3 regions of the Colwellia sp. MB02u-14 genome follow, and region 3 is predicted to be linked to each of the others. Evidence: predicted binding sites of a transcription regulator. Region 3 holds the regulator's gene; each other region holds the start of a gene.
The links. The regulator LexA, encoded in region 3, represses DNA repair genes until DNA is damaged. The targets are predictions, from matches to a motif close to TACTGTATNNNNATACAGTA.
Positions count from the first base shown of each region.

Region 1 (4,296 bases), on a different contig from region 3:
GCTCGAGAACAGCTTTTGAATCTTATGTGTTGATTAAAGATTTGGCTTGGAGTGCAAAGCTCGCTAAATATGCTGAGTATTTACCAGAGTTGCAAAAAGGCTTACCTGTTAAGAAAGCATATAAGAAAGAAATTCCGGGCTCAGATGCAGACTTAAATGCCTACGACGTTATTTACTATGCAGGGCATTCGAATGCGGGTAGCAAAACAATTGCAATTAATCTGCCCAATGACGAAGTAGTGCAATTAGAGAAAGGAACGCGTCGTTTACAGCTTAAAAATGCGATGCAGGCTAAATTTGATACTATCATGCTCCCTATAGCAAGCACGCTCATTGTGCCTGAACAGCGAGAAAATGTAACATTCACCGCTTTCTTTGCTAATACTATGTTTCATGAAGTTGCTCACGGTTTAGGTATTAAAAACACCATTAATAATAAAGGTACGGTAAGAGAATCATTAAAGGAACTCGCCTCAGCATTAGAAGAAGGTAAAGCTGATATTCTTGGCCTTTATATGATCCGTCAATTATTGATTAAAGGCGTCATTGAAGAAGGCACTTTGCAAGATTATTACACAACCTTCTTAGCGGGTATTTTCCGTTCAGTACGCTTTGGCGCGTCGTCTGCTCATGGTAAAGCAAATATGGTACGCTTTAATTATTTCGCCGAACAAGAGGCATTTACCCGTAACGCAGAAGGTTTATATTCTGTCAATATAGATAAAATGACAGCAGCTATTGATTCGTTATCTGAATTAATTTTAACCTTACAAGGTAATGGCGATTATGACAGTGTTGCAGCACTTGTTGCAAAAAGTGGTGTTATAAAAGCTAATTTAGCCGAAGACTTAGCTCGCATTGAAGCCGCTAATATTCCAGTTGATATTACGTTTAAGCAAGGTAAAAAAGTTTTAGGTTTATAATACTTTTAAGTTAATCCTTGATTGACGCTAAAATCTCATAAAGCCTATCCATTGCGATAGGCTTTTTTTTAATAAAAATTGAAAAGTATTTCAACTTATAGCGGTCTAATAAAAAGTTATTAAGATAACTCATCATTTAATACGAAAGGTTTATTCATGAAAACAGCTTTATCGATTTTTATTATACTGATCAGCTTGTTTACTTTTAATGCTCAAGCAAATGACGACATAAGTGCCAAAGCACCCACTTGGATACTATTAACTCAAGCGGGTACAAGTATTTCTTTAGCTGACTATCAGGGAAAACCAGTGATTTTGCACTTTTGGGCGACATGGTGCCCTTATTGTAAAAAATTGCAGCCTAAATTAGTTGAGCTAACTGAAAAGTATAAAAATACCGGCATTGAGATTGTTGCTATTAGTTTTAGTGAAGATGAAGGAGCAAAACCACAAGACTCGATTACTCAACGAGGTTATCAATTTATTACCGGTGTTGAAGGTGAAAAAGTTGCCAAGTTATATGACGTAAAAGGTACACCAACAACATTTTTTATCAATCGAAGTGGACAAGTTGTTTTCAAATCAACCAGTTCAAATAGTACCGATCCACGGTTAGAATTAGCGATTAAAGAAATAATCAAAAAAAAATAAGCAGAAAAATAAAAAATCGATGCGTAGCAAGTAAGCACTTACTTAAGCTACATTCACTATTTTATCTATTACTTACCAACTCAGAGACAGTTGTTTTATTTCTTTCACATCATGATGAGCAAAACCTAACGTTAAGCCAATTAAACGAATCCCCCTAGATTGACTGCGTAAAAGCGCTTTAACGAGTAGTTGCTTAAATGTGCTTTCATCACAACGCTGGCTCTGCTGTTCTACTGTCGTTTGCGTAAAATCATTAAACTTAAGCTTTACACCTTGTTTGCTTATCATCATGTGCTGATGCTTTTCTAACCGTAATAAAAGCTTCTGGTATAGAAGTTCAACGGCACTTTCGCACTCTTTTTCACAAGACAAGTCTTGAGAAAAAGTGGTTTCTATCGCTAATGATTTTCTTACTCTGTCGGTTTCTAATTGGCGATGATCAATACCAAAACTACGTTGATACAATGCAGGCGCAAACTTGCCGACAATAGGTGTTAATACGGCGACAGCACTTGCTCGTATATCTGCACATGACGAAAAGCCGTAACCCAATAACTTTTGTGCGGTTTTAGGGCCAATACCCGGGATTTTTTTCAACGGTAAATTTTCAACGAAACCACTAACGTCTGCGGGCGTAACAACACATTGACCATTAGGTTTGTTTTCATCACTGGCAATTTTAGCGATAAATTTATTAGGGGCAACACCTGCCGAGGCGGTTAGGTTGAGTTCATTAAAAATATCACGACGTATTTGCTCCGCAATGAGCGTCGCACTGCCGTTAAACGCTTTGTTACCGGTAACATCTAGAAAGGCTTCATCAAGCGACAATGGTTCAATCAACTGAGTGTAACGTTGAAATATCGCCCTTATTTGTGCAGAAACTTCTTGGTAAACAGCCATTCTGCCTGAAACAATAACTAGCTCAGGGCAAAGTTGCATCGCCTTAATTGTTGGCATTGCAGAGCGAACACCAAATTTTCTTGCTTGGTAATTACACGTACATAAGACGCTTCGGGGCCCTGTACCACCGACCGCAAGTGGCACATTACGTAAAGACTCATTGTCTCGCATTTCAACCGCTGCATAGAAACAGTCCATATCTATATGTATTATTTTTCGGCTTTGAGTCATGTTTTAATTATAGTAATCATGTTTATCAAAAGTCCCTTATTTCGTTGTGAAAAAATATAGCGTATTATCGCTATGGGCAACCCAAACTGTATGTAAATACAGTATAAGCTTTTAAGTTAATAGTTCAATACTGAAATAATAATTTGACCACTGTTAATTTCATGCTAAATACGTTAATTTGTCGCTTTATTTTTTATCAATGACTAGCTGATATTACTTTTATGATTACGCGCCTTTTACAAACAACTTTTGCCCTATTACTACTTTTATCACCTGCACTAGTGAATGCTCACACCAATGAAGTTAACCAAGCAGAGCTTAAATTACTTGTAGAGAATAACTACCAACTTAGTATCGATATTGATGTTTTACATGTCATTAAAAGTCATCAAAAATCATCAGTAGATGAGACAGATTTAATTAATCATCTAAAAAACCTCTCTTTAATTGAAACAAAGCAATTACTCTCAAAAATATTGCAAATAATAAATCAACAAAGCGCTTTTATTATTGATGAAGAAAGTGTGCTTGTTGCCCCTTTTTCAGGGCTAACGGTATTTGAATTAAAAGCAAGACTCCGCGCTAACTCACCGACTAAAACCATTAAGCTATTGTCGCAGGGTCAATTGCCACAAAAAAGTAACAACGCAGCCTTGATATTTTCGCCCATCTTAGGGGATGTCTTATTAACAGTCAGCCGTTCAGAGAAATCTTTAGTGCTATCCGGCCAGAACAGCCATCACTTTTCTATTGATGATATCAAGGGTGGCGTACGTAAACTTTCAACAGCCGAAATTAAGCTGCTTAATATTGTTGAGTATATCTATCAGGGGTTTGTACATATTCTGCCGCAAGGGCTTGATCATATTCTTTTTGTGCTCGCGCTATTTTTATTAGCCACGAAGACATCAACACTGCTCTGGCAGGTAAGTGCCTTTACTCTTGCCCATACCATTACGCTAGCTTTAGGTATATTTGGTATTATCAACCTACCTAGCAGCATTGTAGAGCCGCTTATTGCCTTATCAATTGCTTACGTGGCTATTGAGAATATTTTTTATCACAAACTGACAAAGTGGCGCTTATCCATTATTTTTGCTTTTGGTTTACTGCACGGTTTAGGGTTTGCAGCAGTACTTGTTGAACTGGGCTTACCCAAGAGTGAGTATGTCAGTAGCTTAATTTCATTTAATATTGGCGTTGAGTTGGGTCAAATAATGGTCGTTGCCTTGGCTTTATTAGCGACGCGCTGGTTTGCTAAAAAACCTCAATATAGACAATACGTGGTGATACCGTTAAGTGCGCTTATTGCCGTTATCGCTATTTATTGGTTTATTGAAAGAACCTTTTAATACGCAACACAGGTCATCTCGTCGTTTAACATTCAGTAGTCAAATGAACAACGGCCTTAAAGCTACTTTACAGAGATTTAAGGCCGTTGCCGTATAAACTAAATGATAATGGCTCTATTAATTACTCAGGTTCATAATCCAAGTTAGCTGACAGCCAACGCTCTGCTTGTGGCAATGTCATCCCTTTGCGAGTAGCATAATTAATCACTTGGTCTTTAGCGACTTTAGCGACCGCA
Region 1 is NZ_JACGUX010000063.1:26,425-30,720, forward strand. It holds gene H4J52_RS06685 (dipeptidyl-peptidase 3 family protein) at 1-923, shown strand, start outside; gene H4J52_RS06690 (peroxiredoxin) at 1,080-1,574, shown strand; gene dinB (DNA polymerase IV) at 1,647-2,708, opposite strand; gene H4J52_RS06700 (HupE/UreJ family protein) at 2,930-4,060, shown strand; gene metH (methionine synthase) at 4,182-4,296, opposite strand, start outside.
Region 1: a site for LexA is predicted at 2,793-2,812, ahead of dinB (DNA polymerase IV). Genes of this name have one in related genera too.

Region 2 (4,296 bases), on a different contig from region 3:
ATATTAATGTAAATGTCGAAAGTAAAGCCGAAGCTACACCAATAGATTTTATTGAAAAAAATAAAACGCCATTATTAAAAGATATATTATTTTGGGTGGATTGGTTACCGGTTCGCCTTGTGGCTTTTGGTTACATGCTAGTAGGACACTTCTCTAAAGCAATAGCAGTATGGCTAGAAAACTTTTTTGATATCAATAAACAACCTAATCAAATACTGATCAGTGTGGCGCAAAAATCTGAAGACTTTATGGTCGACGCTGATGATTGTACTGCCGAGCCTTGTTTATTAGTGAGATTAGCAAAGCGTACGCTATTGTTATGTTTGGCCGTGATTTCGGTACTAATATTAACGGGTATTCTTAATTAGCCACCCTCTTTATACTTTCACAGGAGCTTTGCTGTGAAAGTATAAATATAGTAGAGAAATTATCCTGCCTTTTTAAAGCGAGGTTTCCTTTTAGTTTTGCGTTTAAAAGGTACCTTTGGCAGTTGATCAAAAGATTGCTGCCCAGCTTCAGCCACCATACTCTTTAACGTTGCTGTTAACGGCATAATAAAATTTTGATAGTTACTTTTTCGTTCACTAATATCAGTAAGTGTTGCTTCCCATTGTGCGGTCATATCTGGTGTTGTAGCCATTTTAGGTAAAGCGTTTATTAGTGATGTGCCAATATCTGTAGCCGTTATATTCTTTCCTATACGCTGTAAAAAACCGCGTTTAAAAAGTAAATCAATAATACCCGCTCGAGTCGCTTCTGTTCCTAAGCCATCAGTATCTTTAAGAATTTTTTTAATTTCTGTATTTTGAACGAAACGAGCAATACCTGTCATCGCACTGAGTAGTGTTGCATCGTTGTAAGCTTTTGGTGCTTGTGTCACCTTCTCTGCAATTAAACCTTGTTCACAATGTAGAGTTTCACCCTTATTTAATTTAGGTAAAAGTTGTTCTGAATATACGTCTTGTTCGCTATTAGACGACAGGTTGTTTTTTGTTTTGCTTGATTGGAACATTACTTTCCAACCTAGTTGCTGTGGTACCTTTGCATTTACTGTGAATTTTCCTTGGGCTATATCAAGTTCTACTTGCGTTTGTTGGTAGCAATAAGGAGGATAAAACTGTGCAAGATATTGGCGAACAATTAACTGATAAATGTTTATTTCAAAAGAATTAAGTGCAATATTATTGGTTGACTTTTCTGTTGGAATAATGGCGTGGTGAGCACTTACTTTACTGTTATTCCAAGCCTTACTTTGAATGTTACAGTCAGCACCTTTAGCAAATTCCGCGTATTTGTTTTTTGAGTCAGCTAATATTTTAATAATAGAGCTCGCTTGCTGATGATGTTCGACGGGTAAGTATCTAGAGTCGGATCTCGGATAGGTAATCAATTTATGTTTTTCATACAAGGCCTGACAAACATCAAGTACTAGCTTTGCGTTCATAGAAAACTGTTTGGCGGCATCAATTTGTAATGAAGACAAATTATAGGGAAGTGCGGCAAATTGTTTTTTATCTTGTTCGGTGACTAAGGTCACCTTTGCGGGTTTTTCTGCGATACGGCCAACCACGTTTTCTGCGAGTGCTTTGTTAATAATTTTTTTATTGTCATCCATGTAGGGTGCACAAGCATCACTAGGCTGCCATTTAGCGATGAATTTCTCACCGGCAGGTGTAATTATATCTGCATAAACATCGAAATAATCATGAGGAATAAAGTGTGCTATTTGACGATCTTTTTCTACGACTAAACCTAGCAGTGGTGTTTGTACTCGACCCACTGAAAGTACACCATTAAAACCTGCTTTTTGTCCTTGTAAGGTATAAGCCCGAGTCAGATTTATACCGTATAACCAATCAGCTCGAGAACGAGCCAGTGCTGAAATAGATAAAGGCATGAAATCTTGGTTACTTTTTAATGCGTTGAGCGACCTTTTTACAGCAGGTAAGTTTAAGTCGCTGATTAATAAGCGTTTAACTTGCTGTTTTTTAGTTTTAGAGACCTTTAAAAAATCAATAACTTCATCAACCAGTAATTGACCTTCTCTGTCGGGATCGCCAGCATGAATAATTTCGCTTGCACTCTTAACCAACTTACGTAGTACGGAAAGTTGTGAACGTGTTTGTGCTTTTGGCGTTAACTGCCATTGCTCAGGAATAATAGGTAAGTGATCCATTCGCCATTTCTTAAAGTCATCGTTATAAACTTCGGGATCTGCTTGCTCAAGGATATGACCAATACACCAGCTGACCACGTCACCATTGCCAAGCTCAATATAGCCTTTTTGACTTTTGTGAGGTTTGGGTAGGGCTGCGGCAATTGCGCGTCCTAAGCTTGGTTTTTCGGCGATATATAGTTTCAATAGATTTTCCATGGGTCAACACTGTCCACTAAAATAAGCTTAGCACAATAACTGGTTTTTTATACAGCGTTTGTTTTATTCTTTAACCGTGTATTACCTTTTAGAGAGATACTGTCCTTAAAACTTGAGGAGTATGCTAATGATGCAGAGACAATTTAATAACAATTGTAGCAGTGATCATAGTGCTTATTTGATGGCGCTCGTCAGTGGTATGGCAGCTTATTTTTATGAGTGAAATCAACATCATTAATATGTTATGCCTATTGCACCTAATGGCTAAATTTGAGCTTCGCTATTTAGCGAAGCTCAAGGAGATCATTTATCTTTTGGTAAATACTTATAACCATGGATCATTGCAGAAACAATAGAATGTTTCTCACGTCGCTCAGCAAAGAATACGGCTAAAATATGTAGTGGGATCAAGAGCAATAAAATGTAAAAACTATAAACGTGTGCCGTTATAAATGGTTTTCTAAAGCTACGCATTTCTTTGTACGCATTAGCATCAATATTTTCTTTACTGTAAGGTTTAATTAATGTCATCTGGCTTTTATCTTGAGCAATACTGCTAGCAAAATATTGGCCAAACGGCGGGTAATAAATATCGGTACCAGCAATGACTAAACCAGAAAACATTTGCACAGACAAGCTTATCATGAATGCACCAACCATCAGTTTTCCAAGTGGACTATGACCTTTAAAGATTTTATTTTTATCATGCTTAAAATCAGCGAGCTCTTTCTTAAATACGTTACTAAAAGGCAGTGTTTGCCCCCAACGTTCAAAGCCTTTACCCACAAAACCTAGGATAATTCTAAAAATTAAATTTGCTGAAAAAATGTAACCAATCCAAACATGAATTGTTTTCAGGAGGACTTTACCTTCAGTAGAAACGCCTAAATCTTTACTAAAATAAATAATAGTGCCAATAACAATAAGCAGTAATACTGACAAGACATTTAACCAATGAAATAAGCGAATTTTTCTACTCCAAACAAACGTTTTTATTAAAGGTGAACTCTTGTTTATTTGGTTTACTTCCATGTCTATTACTCTTTCTATTGGTTAACGTTTTACCGGTACTTTTATCATAACTGAAAGATTTATAACTCGCTAATGATAAGTGGCCACTCCCCCTATTATTGGTGGTACGATAATTAAAGTGTCTGTAATACTTACCCCTTTATAAAGAGAATGGGGTATGACGAACAAGTAAAACTACCTGAGCATTAATTGTGAGTGTTTTTTTTAAGGTCAATTGATGTAAACTTGCAAGTACAGTAGTCAAAAAACGTATCAAGAGTATGCTTTCAAAAATCGTGTTATTGATAATAACCCTTTGCATCAACCATAAAGGAATTTAACCTCGTGAAAAAAATTGTTTTATATAGTATGAGCAACTGTCCGCATTGTGTTGTGGCGAAAACGTACTTTGAAAAAAATAACATTTCATATCGTTTATGTAATGTAAAAACGGCGGCGGGACAAAAAGAGTTTCGCCGAGCAAACTTTAGATCTGTGCCAGTAATAAAGGTTGGCGAGCAATACCTGCAAGGTTTCAAATTAAGCGATTTTAACAAACTCTACAATGATTAATTTGCAGCGTTATCGTTTACTATATTAATGCTCATGCAAATAAATTGCTTTAACTCGTTTTAAAAAAATGGTTATGCTAAAGTTAAATTATGTAACAGATATAAAAATATCATTGATCACGGATGTGTCATGAAGTTTGATTGTTGTCGATTTCTTTCGTTTGCCTTTATTATGTTTGCCTCTCTATGTGGTCAATCGCTGGCAGATAACAATAGGTTATCAGTAGCCCAAGTCGATGTGCCATTTAGCCAGCTAGACATGGATGATGAAATACGCCGACGGCCTTTGCAGACATATCAAAAATTATTAGCCTTAGAAAATGTTTTTTCTGATATGCC
Region 2 is NZ_JACGUX010000079.1:263,681-267,976, reverse strand. It holds gene ampE (beta-lactamase regulator AmpE) at 1-368, shown strand, start outside; gene H4J52_RS11530 (DNA topoisomerase III) at 428-2,362, opposite strand; gene H4J52_RS11525 (cytochrome b/b6 domain-containing protein) at 2,678-3,406, opposite strand; gene H4J52_RS11520 (glutaredoxin family protein) at 3,731-3,958, shown strand; gene H4J52_RS11515 (diguanylate cyclase) at 4,088-4,296, shown strand, end outside.
Region 2: a site for LexA is predicted at 2,412-2,431, ahead of H4J52_RS11530 (DNA topoisomerase III). Genes of this name have one in related genera too.

Region 3 (4,296 bases):
CACTAGCGACCCGAGATATGGACGACCTCTATAACTTGGTTAAAATTGCCGATGGCCAACAAGTTGCCACAACTGAGCTAAAGCATAATTACTCGCAAGCAGAGGTCAATGAAATAGTTGCGGTTATTAAACGTATTCGTAAAATTCAAGCGACGGTATTAAAAGCCAATCAACAGTACATTGCCTCTGCCGCCCAAGACGATAAGTACCGCACTGAGCCTTCGTTCAAGTTACAAGGAAGCTATCGCAATATGAATAAGATGGCGGAAAAAGTAGTACCGGTTATGACCGAAGAGGAAGTCGAGCAGCTTATCGCCGATCATTATCGTGGTGAAGCGCAAACACTCACCATAGGCGCTGAAGAAAATTTACTTAAATTAGCCGAGCTGCGCAACAATCAAACCAGTGAAGAAAAAGTGCGTTGGCAACAAATTAAGGCAGATTTTGTTCGTTATCAAAGCTTGGGTGATAGTGATAACCCGATTGCGGCTGTTGCTAGCCAAATATCGTTATTGCAAAAAGGGCTCAATCAAATAGGAGAAGCTTTGTTAGAGCCTAAATCTGCAGCGTTAGATAGCTTGAATGAAACGCTTGCCAGTCTTAAACTGCAAGTGAATATTGAAAAACCAGATGATTCAGCATTAGCTGAAACTTTGGCGTTATTTAGTGAAAATATGGCGTCTTTTTTAACGCCGCTGGTTAACGCGTTACAAAGTAATAAAAATGTCGATTTGGCGATGATCGATACTTTAAAAACATTGAACCTGACTACTGAAAAATCAGTAAAAAGTTCTGAGACCCATATTCAAAAAATTAGTCGAGAACTCGCTTCAGGAAAACAAAATAGCGATGAGCTTTCTGCGGACGAGTACTAGCTAACATCGGCTATGCTAAACGAGAAAATAGTTGCCAGTAGTAAAGATAAACCAGGAAGATGCCTTGTTACCTTTAGACAAACCACAACATATTGGTTTGTTGTTAGCGATGCGTCTTTGGGAGTTACCTCAGTGTAAAGCACTGCGCAGAAATTAATATTTATTGCCAAACCGAGAACACATAACGTTATACTCCCTATAAACGTATAACTGCATGCTAATGGAAGATGTTTAAAGTTATTAGCCCTTTTAATATGATACTAAAATTGTGTTTTAAAAAATATTATCTCGCTTCTTTTCAGAAATGAATAAAGCGTCAATAATTAACGTTCAACATAAAAAATGATGGAGCGCAGCTATGAATGAAAAAATTGCAGCACTTAAGTCAGACCTAGCGCTACTTAAAGAACAATTTAGTAAAAAAATTACTGATGCAGAAATTCGTTTAAAAAATATGATTGAACAAGACAGCCTAGATACTTCGGTTGAACGTGGCTATAAAATTCAAGCTTCTTTTGAAGAGCCAGCAGATTCTTTAGCTAATGGTGAATGTGTAATTTTACTGCATGGGCTTGCACGTTCGGCTAACTCCATGAAAGCTATTGAAAAACGACTATTGACAGAAGGTTATTTTGTGATAAATATCAACTACCCTTCTAGAGATTATTCGATAGAAGAGTTGGCTGAAAAAGTGATTTCTAAAGCGCTATTAATTTGTGAAAGTCGTCAAGTTAACTTTGTTACCCATTCAATGGGCGGTATATTAGTTCGCCAATATTTAAGTATGCACAAAATACCTAATTTAAATAAAGTCGTGATGCTGGGTCCACCAAACAAAGGCAGTGAAGTTGTTGATAAACTAAAAAATACACCTGGTTTTAGTTTCATCAATGGTGATGCGGGTATGCAATTAGGTACCGGCGAATTTAGTATCCCTAGTAATCTTGGCAATGCTAATTTTGATTTGGGTGTTATTGCCGGTAATCAAAGTATTAATTGGATATTATCAACACTTATTCCTGATAAAGATGATGGTAAAGTTTCGGTTGCTAGTACCAAACTTGATGGTATGAATGATCACATTGAAATGGAAACAACCCATCCGTTTATGATGAAAAATGAAAAAGTGATTGAGCAAGTTATTCATTATTTAAAATCAGGTAGTTTTCAAAAATAATTATCCCAGAAAGCTTGCCTTTAATAACGACCTGTATATACTCACAGTAACAACTGTGTAAATTTACAGGCTCCCTATGCTAAATGAAATCAGCGAATTACGCCCTCTAACGAACCGACAACAACAAGTTTTTGATCTGATCAAAGACAAAATAAGCGATACGGGTATGCCACCAACACGTGCTGAAATAGCCAAGTTTTTTGGCTTTAAATCAGCAAATGCAGCAGAGGAACATTTAAAAGCTTTGGCTAAAAAAGGCTATATAGAAATGTTGCCAGGTACTTCTCGCGGCATTCGTTTGACTGAGAAGTTAATGGAAGAAGCCGGTTTACCTTTAATCGGCAGAGTGGCTGCAGGTGAACCTATTTTAGCTGCAGAGCATGTTGAAGATCATTACAAAGTTGATGGTAATTTGTTCCACCCAGCCGCTGATTACTTATTGAGAGTTAATGGCGAAAGCATGAAAAATATCGGCATACTTGATGGTGACTTGTTAGCTGTTCATCAAACGACCGATGTACAGAATGGCCAAGTAATTGTTGCTCGTGTCGAAGAAAATGTTACGGTTAAACGTTATAAACGAGAAGGTAACATCGTTTACTTACATGCTGAAAATGATGACTTCTCTCCTATAAAAGTCGATTTGTCTGATCAAGAGTTTAATATTGAAGGGTTGGCTGTTGGCGTTATTCGCTCGGCAGACTGGATGTAATTAAGTTAACCTATCCTATCCAATAAACTTGGTGGTAACTAAGTCAATTTATCTAACAAATATAGTATTAATTACGTCAAACTGCTCGGCAAACTTTAGTGTATAAAATAGGCTAAAGTTTGCTTTTCTAACCTTTCGTATTCTTTTCATGCAAACCTTTCTCTTTACTAAGAATAATTTTCATTCTAAAGCCCATTCAAACAACTTTATCTTTCTCTGATTAAAAAACAACCAAGATCAATTTTTGCAATATGCGTATTTATACTCAGCTGTTTATTTTTAATACTACGGCTACAGCCCTTTGTTATTAGGCTTTTATCTGTATTAGAGTTGATACTCTATTGTTTTTATTGGTTTTTATTTTAAAATAGCTCGATTTTTAAATTGACCCAGATCAACTTTTAAGTAATTCTAGTTTGGAATGTGTACAAATATAAATATAAGACGATGTTGTTGACGCTAACTGGTTGATAACAAAATTGCTAAGAAAATAATAAAAATCCGTACTAAAGGATGTGTTTTGTCCTAGGTATCAAGTTTTAAACTTTTATAGGGTGAAGGAGATGTCGTGTGAAAAGACGTAACCTAGGTTGGCTGTTGTTGGGGAGTGTTCTTTCCAGTTCAGCTTGGGCAGATATGCAATTAAATCTGACCAAGGGTGTAACAGAAGTAAGTAGAGATGTTTACGATCTACATATGCTCGCAATGTATATATGTGTAGCAATCGGTGTGGTTGTTTTTGGTGCTATGTTTTGGTCAATGGTTTTCCACCGAAAATCCAAAGGGGCTAAATCAGCAGATTTTCATGAAAGTACAAAAGTAGAGATTCTCTGGACAGCAATTCCCATTGTCATTCTTATCGCTATGGCTGTACCAGCAACGAAAACACTGATCGAAATGGAAAATAACGACGATTCTGACGTTACCATTCAGATCACAGGTTCTCAGTGGAAGTGGCATTATAAATATTTTGATCAAGATATTGAGTTCTACTCCGTTTTATCTACGCCAAGACCACAGTATGAAACACAAGAAGGTAAACACCTTAGTGTTGATGCCGGCGACAAAGTCAAAGGTGAAAATTATTTACTCGAGGTTGATAAACACCTTGTCATTCCAGTTAATAAGAAAGTACGATTTTTAATCACTTCTGACGATGTTATTCATGCTTGGTGGGTACCTGCTTTTGCAGTAAAGCAAGATGCTAACCCAGGATTTATTAATGAAGCATGGACAAAAGTTGACGAGCCTGGGATATACCGAGGTCAGTGTGCTGAGCTTTGTGGTAAAGATCACGGTTTTATGCCTATTGTTGTCGAAGTAAAGTCTGAAGCTGATTATGCTCTTTGGCTCGATGAGCAACACGAAATTAATGCGCAAGCTGCTGCTGCTGAGAAAGCGTCTCTTAACGCTTCCGCATCAATGGATGAACTGATGACTTTGGGTGAAACTACCTATGTTGCCTACTGTGCTGCCTGTCATCAAGTTTCTGGTGCTGGTCTACCTCCAGCATTTCCTGCACTTAAAGGAAG
Region 3 is NZ_JACGUX010000085.1:159,739-164,034, reverse strand. It holds gene H4J52_RS15945 (DNA repair ATPase) at 1-875, shown strand, start outside; gene H4J52_RS20130 (hypothetical protein) at 907-1,032, shown strand; gene H4J52_RS15940 (alpha/beta fold hydrolase) at 1,234-2,052, shown strand; gene lexA (transcriptional repressor LexA) at 2,129-2,764, shown strand; gene coxB (cytochrome c oxidase subunit II) at 3,335-4,296, shown strand, end outside.